DNA from 4 places in the Comamonas sp. HJ-2 genome. Region 2 is predicted to be linked to each of the others. Evidence: riboswitches for the same ligand, from Rfam matches in the RefSeq annotation. Region 2 holds a riboswitch; each other region holds the start of a gene.
What was found. A riboswitch is a leader RNA that binds a small molecule or an ion and turns the genes downstream of it on or off. The one in region 2 is predicted to bind glycine.
Positions count from the first base shown of each region.

Region 1: another riboswitch for glycine. It lies ahead of ACWGXF_RS01280 (D-amino acid dehydrogenase); the one in region 2 lies ahead of ACWGXF_RS07990 (trimeric intracellular cation channel family protein).
Region 3: another riboswitch for glycine. It lies ahead of gcvT (glycine cleavage system aminomethyltransferase GcvT); the one in region 2 lies ahead of ACWGXF_RS07990 (trimeric intracellular cation channel family protein).
Region 4: another riboswitch for glycine. It lies ahead of ACWGXF_RS23800 (D-amino acid dehydrogenase); the one in region 2 lies ahead of ACWGXF_RS07990 (trimeric intracellular cation channel family protein).

Region 1 covers NZ_JBSIFD010000001.1:276,617-279,798, forward strand. The annotation lists gene ACWGXF_RS01275 (amino acid permease) at 1-666, opposite strand, end outside; glycine riboswitch at 1,210-1,309, shown strand; gene ACWGXF_RS01280 (D-amino acid dehydrogenase) at 1,481-2,749, shown strand; gene ACWGXF_RS01285 (amino acid permease) at 2,850-3,182, shown strand, end outside.
Region 2 covers NZ_JBSIFD010000008.1:13,057-16,238, forward strand. The annotation lists gene mnmC (FAD-dependent 5-carboxymethylaminomethyl-2-thiouridine(34) oxidoreductase MnmC) at 1-596, opposite strand, end outside; gene ACWGXF_RS07990 (trimeric intracellular cation channel family protein) at 762-1,427, opposite strand; glycine riboswitch at 1,480-1,599, opposite strand; glycine riboswitch at 1,613-1,705, opposite strand; gene ACWGXF_RS07995 (hypothetical protein) at 2,131-2,550, shown strand; gene ACWGXF_RS08000 (hypothetical protein) at 2,469-2,786, shown strand; gene ACWGXF_RS08005 (hypothetical protein) at 2,847-3,182, shown strand, end outside.
Region 3 covers NZ_JBSIFD010000013.1:98,623-101,804, forward strand. The annotation lists gene gcvT (glycine cleavage system aminomethyltransferase GcvT) at 87-1,223, opposite strand; glycine riboswitch at 1,288-1,413, opposite strand; glycine riboswitch at 1,433-1,543, opposite strand; gene ACWGXF_RS12475 (energy transducer TonB) at 1,632-2,222, opposite strand; gene ACWGXF_RS12480 (MBL fold metallo-hydrolase) at 2,236-3,182, opposite strand, start outside.
Region 4 covers NZ_JBSIFD010000049.1:2,701-5,882, reverse strand. The annotation lists gene ACWGXF_RS23810 (AraC family transcriptional regulator) at 1-335, shown strand, start outside; partial or broken gene ACWGXF_RS23805 (amidohydrolase) at 338-1,251, shown strand; glycine riboswitch at 1,262-1,351, shown strand; glycine riboswitch at 1,352-1,464, shown strand; gene ACWGXF_RS23800 (D-amino acid dehydrogenase) at 1,526-2,800, shown strand; gene ACWGXF_RS23795 (trimeric intracellular cation channel family protein) at 2,918-3,182, opposite strand, start outside.

The DNA of each region.
Region 1 (3,182 bases), on a different contig from region 2:
CATGGCCACGCCCACAAAGGTCGCGAAATTGCCGACGAATGGCGCATCGCCCGTGGTCCAGTTCTCGAAGCCCGGTACATGGCCGTTGCTGATGATGCCGAACAGAATCAGCACGCCGGTAATCAGAAAGGCCACCACGGCCAGCACCTTGATCAGCGCGAACCAGTATTCGGCCTCGGCAAAACCGCGCGCGGAAAACGCGTTCAGCCCCACCATCAGCAGCAGGAACAGGCCGCTCCAGAGGATGCCCGGCACATCGGGAAACCAGTAGGCCATGACCAGTTGCGAGGCCACCAGATCCACCGCCACCACCACGGCCCAGCTGAACCAGAAGTTCCAGCCCAGCGCAAAGCCGAAGCCGCGATCCACATAGCGCGAGGCATAGGTCGAGAAGGAACCGGCCACCGGCATGAAGGCAGCCAGCTCGCCCAGGCTGGTCATGATGTAGTACACCATGATGCCGATGAGCAGATAGGTGAGCACGGCACCGCCGGGGCCGATCTGGGCGATGGCCGAGCCGGAGGCCACGAACAGGCCCGTTCCGATGGCGCCGCCAATGGCGATCATGCTCAGGTGGCGCTGCTTGAGCACCCGGTGCAAGCGGGGCTGGTTATCGTCACCATCACCAGTCGGCGCGAGCTGCTGGCTTGAGTTGGGTTGGGACATAAATGTCTTGTTGTAATGGTTTGCGCCCATCCGGACAAAACACCCAACCATCCCGCAGGCGCTGCGACAGGCAACGCAAAAAGGCGACCATGACGGTCGCGGGCAACAAGGACAAAGGAACGAAGCCATGACAGCAGAACGCCATGGCGGATAGGCCAGTTGCATCCTGAATCGGCAGCCACCCCAGTCGGGTGCTTCAATGGCAAAGCGGTGATATCGCCGGGCCCATTGACAGGCAAAGACGATATTTTGCCCAAATCCACCGCCGACCATGACCCGCCATGCCAATGCAGGGGCTGACTCTGGGGCTGCTCGGCGGCACTTGACAGCGTCTATCGCTATGAATTTAGAAGCACACTGCGCTTTAATAAATTCATTTTCATGGACAAATAATCAATATTCCCTTGAAGGATAAGCGGCAGGCGCTATCAAATAGCATGGACTAGACATGAGCAGCCATGGCTGGGCCCTGGCGCAGAAGTCTAGAAAACCCGTATATCCAGGCGCCGCCATTCTTCCTACATTTGCCCACAGGCTCTCAGCCCGGTGATGCCGAGAGAGACTGCAGCGCAAACTTGGCGCATGCAGCGCCGAAGGAGCAACCGCCCCGGAAACTCTCAGGCCAAAGGATCGGCATCGCTTTCACACACTCTGAAGAATGTCCGGACGTCATCGTCCGCCGGGCATACCGAAGGAGCAAGCGAGCAGCGCCGCAAGGCCCTGCCTCGTGAATCTCTCAGGTCCAGAACAGAGGGGGCGTTCGCTGCGCATGTTGCGCACGGGCTCCACCCTTGACGTTTCTGGAATCTGAATCATGAAGACAATCGCCGTCATCGGCGGTGGCATCACGGGCGTGACCACCGCCTACGCCCTCGCTCGCCGCGGATTTTCCGTCACCCTGTTCGAGAAGCAGCGCTATGCCGCCATGGAAACCTCGTTCGCCAATGGAGGCCAGCTCTCGGCCTCGAACGCCGAGGTCTGGACCCATTGGTCCACCATCGTCAAGGGCCTCAAATGGATGCTCAAGAGCGATGCACCGCTACTGCTCAACCCCAAGCCCAGCTGGCACAAGATGTCCTGGTTCTGCCAGTTTCTCGCTGCCATCCCCCATTACGAGAAAAACACCGTGGAGACCGCCAGGCTGGCGATTGCGGCACGCGAGCACCTGTTTGACTGGGCGGCCAGCGAAGGCATTGACTTCGACCTGAAGCAAAAAGGCATCTTGCATATCTATCGCGACCGAGCAGGCTTTGAACATGCGGGCAAGGTTTCCCGGTTGCTGGCCAAAGGCGGTCTGGAGCGCCGCGCCGTGACACCGCAGGAGATGCGCTCCATAGAGCCGACCCTGTCCGGAACCTTCTATGGCGGCTACTTCACCGAGAGCGACTCCACGGGCGACATCCACAAGTTCACCAGCGGCCTTGCCGCCGCCTGCGAGCGACTGGGCGTGCAATGCCGCTACGGCCAGGAAATCGTGTCGGTGAACAGCAATGGCAAGCAGGCCAGCGTGACCGTGCGCCAGGGCCTGGAAACCGAGACCTCGACTTTCGACGCCATGGTGGTCTGCGCAGGCACGGCCAGCCGCGCCCTGGCCGCCCAACTCGGCGACAGCGTCAACATCTATCCGGTCAAGGGCTATTCCATCACGGTGAATCTGCCGGACGAAGCCAGCCGCGCCGCAGCCCCCGTGGTGAGTCTGCTGGACGACGAGACCAAGCTGGTCACCAGCCGCCTCGGCGACGATCGCTTCCGAGTTGCCGGTACGGCGGAGTTCAACGGCTTCAACAAGGACATCCGCGCCGACCGCATCCGCCCGCTCATCGAATGGGTTCAGCAGTGCTTCCCTGGCGTCAGCACGCGCAGCGTCGTGCCCTGGGCGGGCCTGCGCCCCATGATGCCGGACATGCTGCCGCGCGTGGGCCCTGGCAACAAGCCCTGCGTGTTCTACAACACCGGCCACGGCCATCTGGGCTGGACCTTGTCGGCCGTCACCGCCGACATGGTCGGCGACCTCGTGCTGCAGTCCATGGGCAGCGCCAGCAGACAGCCCCGACCGGCCACGCTGAGCACCGCCAGCGCCTGACCACGACCTGAAAACCTCATCAACAAGCCAGACACGGCAGCCGCAGCGCCCCGTGAGGGACAGCTGTTGCCGTGTGAATGGCAAAACGGAGACATACAACATGAGTCGAAATCATCCAAGCGCAGCCGGGGAGTCGCTGCAGCAGACAGGGGAGCTGGAGCGCGGCCTCAAGGACCGGCACATCCAGCTGATCGCCCTGGGCGGCGCCATTGGCGTGGGCCTGTTCCTGGGCTCGGCCAAGGCGATCCACAAGGCCGGGCCGCTGCTGCTGGTCAGCTACGCCATCGCGGGGCTGGCCATCTTCTTCATCATGCGGGCACTGGGCGAGTTGCTGGTGCACCGCCCGGTGGCCGGCTCTTTTGCCACCTATGCCGAAACCTATGTCAGCCCCTGGGCCGGATTCGTCACCGGCTGGACCTACTGGTTCACCTGG
Region 2 (3,182 bases):
TGAGCCTTGAGCGCCAGGCGCACATGGCCGGTCACGCACCAGGTGGCAAGCTGCGTGCCCCGGCGGCAATGGCGGGCAATGTTCTTCATGGCATCTTCATCCCACATCTCGGGGTTGAGCTGGGGAGAGAAGCCATCCAGATACACGCTGTCCGCCGTCATCTGCTGTTTGCGCAGCATGGTCCTGGCATCGCCTATATAGAGCGTCAGCAGCACCTGGCCGTCATCAAAGGAAAGGCGATGCACGCCCGGCAGCAGTCCCCACCATTGCTCGGCCAGTTGTTCGCCAAGCGCGCGCAGTACCTCATCGGCCGGCAAAAACGCGAGCAGATCCTCGCGCGAGACAGGGTAGGCCTCCACCGAGACAAAATGCAGAATGCGCGGGCGTCTGGGATCGGCCTTCCATGCCGCCCATGTGACCAGGAAATTCAGGCCGAAGCCAAAGCCGGTTTCCAGAATGCGCCACTGCGCTGCATCGGCCCAGGCAACTGGCAGATCGCAGCCACCGAGAAAAACCTGGCGGGCCTGGTCGAGGCCGCCGAACTCGCTGTGATAGCGATCGCCGAATCTGGAACTATAGGGGGTGCCATCCGGCATCCATGTGATCGGTTCAGACATGGAAAGTGAAACTACATGGGTGATGCATGGCGCAGTCTAGTTCAGAGCAGCCAAGCAAGGGCCGCCCCGCAGCGATGGCTGAGTCCCCCTCCTGCGTAGCAAGAGAGGGGGGAAGGCGCGCAGCGCCACAGGGGGGAGTCTCGATCACTCCCAGCGCTGCTGGTACGAGAAAACCGGCAGACGCCATTTGAAACGAATGGCGGCCAGACGGAAGGCCAGGCCGCCGGCAAAACACACGATGGTGCTGATATTGGGGCTGACATCCAGATAGCGCAGGCCCAGGAACATCAGGCATACCGACAGCGACACGCTGGCATACAGCTCGCGGCGGAACACCACGGGGACCTGGTTGCAGAGCACATCGCGCAAGATGCCGCCGCTGATGCCGGTAATCATGCCGGCCATGATGATGACGATGGTGGGGTAGCCCAGCTCCAGCGCGGTATTGCAGCCGATCAGCGAAAAGGCGATCAGGCCCATGGCGTCCAGCAGCAGAAACACCTGCTTGAGCCTGTGCATATGGCGTGCAATCACGGTGGTCAGCAGACCGAAGCTGATGACCAGATACACATATTCAGGGTGTTGGGTCCAGCCGATGGGGTAGTGGCCCAGCACCATGTCGCGGATGGTGCCGCCTCCCAGGGCAGTGACAAAGGCGATGACGACGACGCCGAAGATATCCATATTGCGCCTGCCTGCGGCGAGTGCGCCGGACATGGCTTCGGCGGTAATGGCCACCAGATAGATGACCAGCATGACGGTGAAGTTGGAGGCCTGGAACGAGTCCAGCAAAGAGACGGAAGGAAGCATGAAGGCACTTGAAAATAGACCAGCCACTCACATCGGCGGGAGTGTCCGGCTTGCCTCTCCCGCTGTCCTTTTACCTGAGAGTTGCGCATGAGCACCTTCGCGGTGGACATGCTTGCCCCTTCGGTGAGCCCTGCAGACTTGTGGTTGCGGGCTGCTCTCCAGTTGGCGATATCCGGGTCCTGTCAGACCCACCTGCGGTACTTATTGCCTGAGCGATTATGGGAGTTTGCGCCTTCGGCGGGAACCCTTGAAAGGCTCCGCTCTCCCGCGGGATGGGCGCGATTTTAGCCAGTTTCAGCGACTCTATTCGGGTTAATACCTGTATTGATGTGGTTCTGCGGCTGCCGGCTGGGGGAGCGGAAGGCCGGTCTGAACCCGCCATGGCTCGCACAAGCCCGCGTCTTCGTCTGTGAAGCCGCCCGCCATGAAAAACTCATACGCGCGACATCAAAGGCCAAAAAGCGCAAAGCTCGTCGCAACGAAGGCCGTTGCACTTCGTTTGGCCAGCGCTGCGCCGTACCGGCGCATCCCCACGGCCATTTTTAAGAATCTTCTTATACCGCTCGATCGAGTCCGTTCCTATCCTTGCCCACTTTAGATCAAACGGTCACGGCGAACCCCGGCGTTCGTGCAGGCAGCGTGTCTCCACACGCTTGCAAAAGGAGATGGGATGGGAGATTGGCTTCGACAGGCGCGTTGGGCCTTGTTCGGCCTGCTGGCGCTGATGGTGCCGGCGTCCGCACAAACGAAAAACAGTGCCGAACAGGAGAGCGCCGCGCAGGAGCTGCTGCGCCAGCAAGAGCGTGAGCGGATACTGCGCGAGAAGCAGGAGACAGCGACCGATGTGCGGTTGCAGCCGGCGCAGGCTCCGCCGCCGGACCGGCTTCCACCGGAAGAAACGCCATGCTTCCCGATTGAACGTATCTGGCTTGATGGCGAAGACGCCTACAGATTCTTCTGGTCTCTGAAAGCGGAGCGGCCGACCCCGGCAATGACCCCGCCACGGGGCGCTGCCTCGGCACCGGCGGCATCAACATGGTCATGGCGCGCGTGCAGAACGTCGTCGTCGTTCGCGGCTTCGTCACCACGCGCATCCTCGCCGCGCCGCAGGACCTCACCTTAGCCGGCAATTTGTGCAACAACGCCCCCAGCGGTAATCTGGGCTGGAACGTGCATTGGCTCATTCGAGGCGCCCTGAGAGTGCAGGTTTTTCGTTCCGCCCCTTCCGATTCAGCGATCCGAATTCGGAGAAGGCATCGCATGAATCGTTCCGCGACCGTGCTGAACCCAAATGGTGTGTATGCCGAGCGGTACTTGCCTGCAGATGCCAGAGCGAAAAAGCGCGGCAGAAAAGCGTAGATTGAATTTCGGAGTCCACTCGGTCTGTCCGAGCGGAATGAATGTCCGGCAGCGGAGAAAATGAAAAATACGTCCAACGTTGTCAGGGTTTGCAGAGTATTCGATTTTGACGAAAGTCCTGCTGAAATCTACGCAAAGCTATGCCAGAGTTTGTCTTTGCTTCCTGCGCCTTGGGGGCTGGCGAATGTGGATGTCATCACATTTGAAGACCGCCCCGATTGGCCTATCCATGAAGTGAGCTATCGACTTCACGAGGAGGTCAGTGGCCTTGAAATTGGACTTTTAAGCCGGAGGTATCGGCGAAATTCAGAGGCGCTTCCATGCCTTGAAGACTACATGACTGTCGAATTCAATTCTGCGAAAAATGGAGCCGACCTGAAGTATGTTTTCGATCAG
Region 3 (3,182 bases), on a different contig from region 2:
GTTGTTTGAGAAAGGTCCAGCTCGCACTTTAGCGGTGTTCTGGCCGCTGTTTGGCAAACTGGCCCGTCTCATGCGCGGCGGCAGACCTAGCCGCGGTAGTAGCGGGTGGGAACGAAGGGCGTGGCGACCACTTTCATGGGCACGGGCTTGCCGCGCACCATGGCGAAGATTTCCGTATCGATGGCGGCATAGTCGGGCTCGACATAGGCCAGCGCCACAGGCTGGTTGAGCGTAGGGCTGAGCAGGCCGCTGGTGATGTGGCCGATATGCTGTCCGTCCATGTTTTCCAGCACGGCGGGCTCGCGCACGGGAATGCGTTCCAGCGCGATCAGGCCCACGCGCTTGCGGCGCAGCGACTGAGGGTTCTGCAATTGCTCCAGCACGATGGCCGCACCGGGAAAACCGCCCTCGCGCTCGCCGCCGGTGCGGCGAACCTTCTGCATGGCCCAGTTCAGCGCGGCTTCGACCGGCGTGGTGCTGGTGTCGATGTCGTTGCCGTACAGGCAAAGTCCGGCTTCAAGGCGCAGCGAGTTGCGCGCGCCCAGACCGATGGGGGCCACCTCGGGCTGTGCCAGCAGCGCTTCGGCAAAGGCTTCGGCAGCTTCGCCGGGCAGGGAGATTTCGAAACCGTCCTCGCCCGTATAGCCGCTGCGCGTGATGTAGAGCGCATGGCCTTGCCAGTCGAAGTGGTTGCCGGTCATGAATACCAGTTGCGTCACTCCAGGAATCAGGCGCGAGAGGGCTGTGGCAGCTTGCGGACCTTGCAGGGCCAGCAGGGCGCGATCGGGCAATGGGGCGACCTCGCAGCGGCTGGCGATGCGGTTCTGGATATGAGCGATATCGGCCTCTTTGCAGGCGCCGTTGACGATGAGGAACAGATCTTCGCCGCGGTTGACGAACATCAGGTCGTCGAGAATTCCGCCTTGTTCATCGAGCAGCAGACCGTAGCGCTGCTTGTGCAGGCCCAGGTCCATGACATCGACGGGCATCAGCGATTCGAGCGCGGCGGCGGCATCGGGGCCGCGCAACAGCAACTGGCCCATGTGCGAGACATCGAACAGGCCGGCAGCCTTGCGCGTGTGCAGATGCTCGGCCATCAGGCCTTGAGGGTATTGCACGGGCATGGCGTAGCCGGCAAACGGCACCATGCGGGCACCCAGTTTCTGGTGCAGTGCAAACAGCGGTGTGGAACGCAGATCGGAAGAGGTGTCAGCAGCAGTCACAGGCAAGCGCTCCGGTGGTCAAACCAAAATGAGTGGCCATGCATGGCTGGGCCATGCGTGGCGGGCTTGCCCTGCTGTCCGCTTTACCTGAGAGATTCACTGCACGCATTGCATCGGGCAGTTTGCTCCTTCGGTGGATGCCGGCGCACATACGAAATGACGGCCTGCATCTCTCTCCAGCAAGGGACGCTGCAGGTTTGCACACCTTGCAGCGCTTGTCAGTCCTTTTGCCTGAGCGTTTTGACACCGGGTTGGGGGTCTGCGCCTTCGGCGGTGCGAGGCAGCTTCAAGCTGCAGGCACTCTCTCCTGACCTTGGCGATTCTAGCGGTGGGCAAGGGGCTTGCACCACCGAATCGGATGGATTCTGGGGTTTTCGAGCACAGATCGCTGGAATTGAGCTTGCGGTCTCACTGCGGTTCTGTGTTCATGGCGGGCGTTCGAGGAACATCGATCTCCTGGCGCGGAAACACCAGTTGGTAGGGCTGCTCGAAGCAGGACGTCACGGGCTGGCCCTGGCGCATGCCGGGCTTGAACTTCCAGCGTTCGAGCGAGCGCATGATGGACTTCACGATGCGGGGATCGGTATCGGCGGGCTGGTAGGCCACACGGCCGAGTTCGCCCTGGGCCGTGACTTCCAGGCGGAAGACCACCGTGGTCTCCAGCCCGTTCGGAAACCAGTGGGCGCTGATGAAAGGCGTGGTGTGGCGGCGTGGCTGCGGTTGCCGATCGAGATGGGCGGGGGGTGTGCAGTCTGCCTTGATCCAGGCAGGCCATTCCATGCTCTGTGGCCGCCTGTGCTGCGTGTCCAGTGGCGGAGCCGGCGTCGGCTCCGGCTGCCCGGAAACTGTGCTCGAGATGCCGGCATTCGGCGGTTGCTTGGGCTGGCTGCCATCGAAGAGGTGGGAGCAGGCCCCGAGCAGCAAGGCGGTCAGAGACGCGGCGCAGGCGGCGGCAAGGTGTGAGGTGCGCGAAATGTCCATGAGGACATTGTCGGCCATGCGGGTTGCACCTTCAGGGTTGCGCGGGGCGCAGATCCAGTCCCTTGCTGTCGGCCTCGGCGCAGACGCGCCACCAGGCCGAGCCCGCATGCGGAGCGTTCAGGTCCAGGCGCTCGCCCATCATGGGCGTGGCGATCTCTATGCCGTGCTGCCTGCCCAGACTCAGGATCTGCTCGAAGGGGTCCCACCAGGCATGCATGGCGAGGTTGAAAGTGCCGTTGTGTATGGGCAGCAGCCATTGGCCGCCGAGATCCCGGTGTGCCTGCACGGTCTGCGCCGGATGCATATGGACATAGGGCCAGTGGGCGTCGTAGGCGCCAGTCTCCATCAATGTGACATCGAAGGGGCCGAAGTGCCTGCCGATTTCGGCAAAACCGTCGAAGTAGCCGCCATCGCCGCTGAAGAAGACGCGCAGCGGCCTGTCGGCCTGGCGATCTTCTATGGTCCAGGACGCCCAGAGCGTGCGGTTGCCGTCGCGCAGGCTGCGTCCCGAGAAATGCTGGGCCGGCGTGGCCGTGAAGCGCAGGCCGTCGACCTCGCTGCCCTGCCACCAGTCGTGCTGCACGATCTTGTCGGCCGGCACGCCCCAGGCCACCAGTCTGTCTCCCACTCCCAAGGGGCAGAGAAAAACTCCCACCTTGGGTGCGAGCACGCGAATGGTGGCGCGGTCCAGATGGTCGTAGTGGTCATGCGAGAGCAGCACGCCGCGCAAGGCAGGCAACTCGTCCAGGGCAATCGGCGGGGCATGAAAGCGCTTGGGGCCGGCAAACGATAGCGGCGAGGCGCGCTCGGAAAACACGGGGTCCGTCAACCACCAGCCGCCGCGCAGCTTCATCAGCAAGGTCGAATGGCCCAGGCGATACAGGCTGCGTTCGGGCGCGAGGTTCAGCTCGGTCGTGCTCAGCGGCAAAATGGGCAGCACCTTGCCCGGCTGGGAATCGGCCGGCTTGTTGAAGAAGA
Region 4 (3,182 bases), on a different contig from region 2:
CGGCGCTGGGCGACCCACGTTTGTCCAAAGCGGTCACGTCCATGCACGACCGGCCCGGCCATGCATGGACGCTGGAATCGTTGGCCGAAACCGCAGGCATGTCGCGCGCACGCTTTGCCAATCACTTTCGAGAGGTGTCGGGCCTGACCGCGCTCGACTACCTCACGGCCTGGCGCATCACAGTAGTCAAGGGTTTGCTCAAACGAGGCAAGCCGCTCAAGTCCATTGCGCCCATGGTGGGTTACGCCAGCGCTGTAGCGCTTACCCGCGCTTTCACCCACCGCGTCGGCATGCCGCCACTTGCCTGGCTGCAAACGCACACCGATCAGGACTGAGGCTGCCCCATGCCAGTTGCCATGCGGGTTTGATGCATGCCTGCGGCCACGACGGACACACCGCAATGCTGCTGGCTGCGGCCGAACATATTGCAAAGTCCACCACGTTTGATGGCACGCTGAATTTGATCTTTCAGCCCGCTGAAGAAAGCTTGGGGGGGCGCGCAAGATGATTGAAGACGGCCTGTTTGACCGCTTCCCCTGCGACGCAATCTTTGCCATGCACAACCTGCCGGGCTTTCGGCCAGGTCAGTTGTTATTGCGCGAAGGCGCAACCATGGCGTCCAGCGAAAACATTCTGGTGCACATTGAAGGTAAAGGCGGCCATGGTGCCATGCCGCACCAGAGTGCTGACCCGGTCGTTGCGGGTTCGGCAATTGTCATGGCGCTACAAACCATCGTTTCACGCAACGTACCCCCACTGCACATGGCCGTGATCACGGTCGGCTCTTTTCAGTCGGGTGTGGTCAACAACGTCATCCCCCAAAACGCCACGTTAAAGCTTAGCGTACGGGCGCTGGATCGGGATGTGCGAGAGTTGTTGCGCAATCGCATTGTGGAGCTCGTTGAGTTACAGGCGAAAAGTTTTGGCGTGACCGCAAAAGTCGAGTTTTTGCCCGGTTACCCGGTGCTGGTCAATACCCCTATTGAGACGGGAATAGCCCGCGAAGTGGCGGTGGCGTTGGTAGGCGCAGATAACGTGGTGCTCCAAACTGAACCGCTCACCGCCAGTGAAGACTTCGCCTACATGCTCGACAAAGTGCCAGGCAGCTATCTATTCATCGGGAATGGCGATGCAACTAACGGAGGTCACGGGGCCTGCATGGTGCACAACCCCAATTACGATTTTGAAGACCGCAACATACCTGTGGGTGCTGCGTTCTGGGTCGCGTTGACTGAGCGCTTTCTGGCGTAGTTTTTTTATGAAATTCAGATCGGGAGAGATCGCGTTAAATCGCGACGCCGAAGGAGCAACCACCCCGGAAACTCTCAGGCAAAAGGACCGGTTTGAATCGTTGATATCTCTGAAGAGTTGCTGGTCTTAGTCACCCGGCACACCGCAGGAGCAAGTGGTTGCATTGAACACGATGGACCACGAATCTCTCAGGTTCTAAACAGAGGGGGTGCACCAGCCATGCACAGGGCTTGTTGGTGCTCAACACTTTGACGTTTTTGAAAGCTCATTCACTATGAAAACAATCGCAGTTATTGGCGGCGGCATCACGGGCGTCACAACAGCTTATGCCTTGGCAAAACGCGGCTTTTCCGTTACCTTGTTTGAACGCCATCGCTATGCTGCGATGGAAACATCATTCGCAAACGGAGGGCAACTCTCTGCATCTAATGCAGAAGTTTGGACGCATTGGTCCACCATCCTCAAAGGGCTAAAGTGGATGCTCAAAAGTGATGCGCCGCTGCTGGTCAACCCAGCACCTACGTGGCACAAACTCTCCTGGTTTGCAGAGTTCATTGCTGCGATGCCCCATTACGAGCGCAACACGGTTGAGACAGCTCGCTTAGCAGTCGCAGCCCGCAAACACTTGTTTACTTGGGCGCAGGAAGAAGGCATTGATTTCGACCTGAAGAAGGAAGGCATCCTGCACATTTACCGTGACAAAAAAGGGTTCGACCATGCAGGCAAAGTGTCAGTCATGCTGGCCAAGGGGGGCCTACCTCGCTATGCCGTGACCCCAGCTGAAATGAAAGCCATCGAGCCGACATTGGCAGGCACCTACTACGGTGGCTACTTCACTGAGAGCGATTCCACGGGAGACATTCACAAATTCACCAATGGACTAGCAAATGCGGCATCACGACTCGGCGTGCACACGCTGTATGGTCAAGATGTGACGTCGATTCAAAGCGATGGCCAACAAGCTGTCATCACCGTGACACAACAAGACGCCACCCCAAGCCTGCATACCTTTGATAGCGTGGTGGTGTGTGCAGGAGTGGGCAGCCGTGACTTTGCAGCTCAGCTAGGCGATCGCGTGAACATCTACCCCGTCAAAGGCTACTCCATCACCGTCAACTTGAACGATGAAGAAAGTCAATTGGGTGCCCCCACCGTGAGCTTACTGGATGACGAAACCAAGTTGGTCACCAGCCGCTTAGGCCTCAACCGTTTCCGCGTTGCAGGCACTGCCGAATTCAATGGCGTGAACCGTGACATTCGCGCAGACCGCATCCGCCCATTGATTGAATGGGTGGAACAATGTTTTCCCCGCGTTAACACACGCTCTGTAGTGCCTTGGGCAGGCTTGCGCCCTATGATGCCCAACATGATGCCTCGGGTGGGTCAAGGTAGAACTCCCAATGTTTTTTACAACACCGGGCATGGGCACTTGGGTTGGACGTTATCAGCCGTGACAGCTGAGCTGGTGTCAGACACCATCGTCAAAGCTGCAGCAAAGAAATCAGGATATTCAATGAACTTGCATGCAGTTGCTGCTGGCAACATTTAGAGTTCAAAATAATAAGCAGTAGGGGTCTTGCGGCTCTCTACTGCTTTTTTTCTTAACTTAGTTGGTGATTTTCTAAAAAATTAAACAACCTCATCATTGGTTATAGTTTTTTAACATTCAAGCCCGCCAAGCCGGCAGTTGCCAGTTGCGCCACAGTGCCAGTGCGCGAAGGCACACAGTAACAAATAAGCACCCCAGTAAGGCCATCCAGTCTGGAGCATCTAATGTCCAAAGGACCACGTAAGTCCAGCCACCAGCAAAAGAACACACCGCGTAGGGGCGGTGGTCTTTGAAAGCCGTGGGAATTTCATTGCAAACCATGTCACGCAGCACACCACCAAAAACACCCGTGATCAGGCCCATTAAGACGGCGACTACTGGC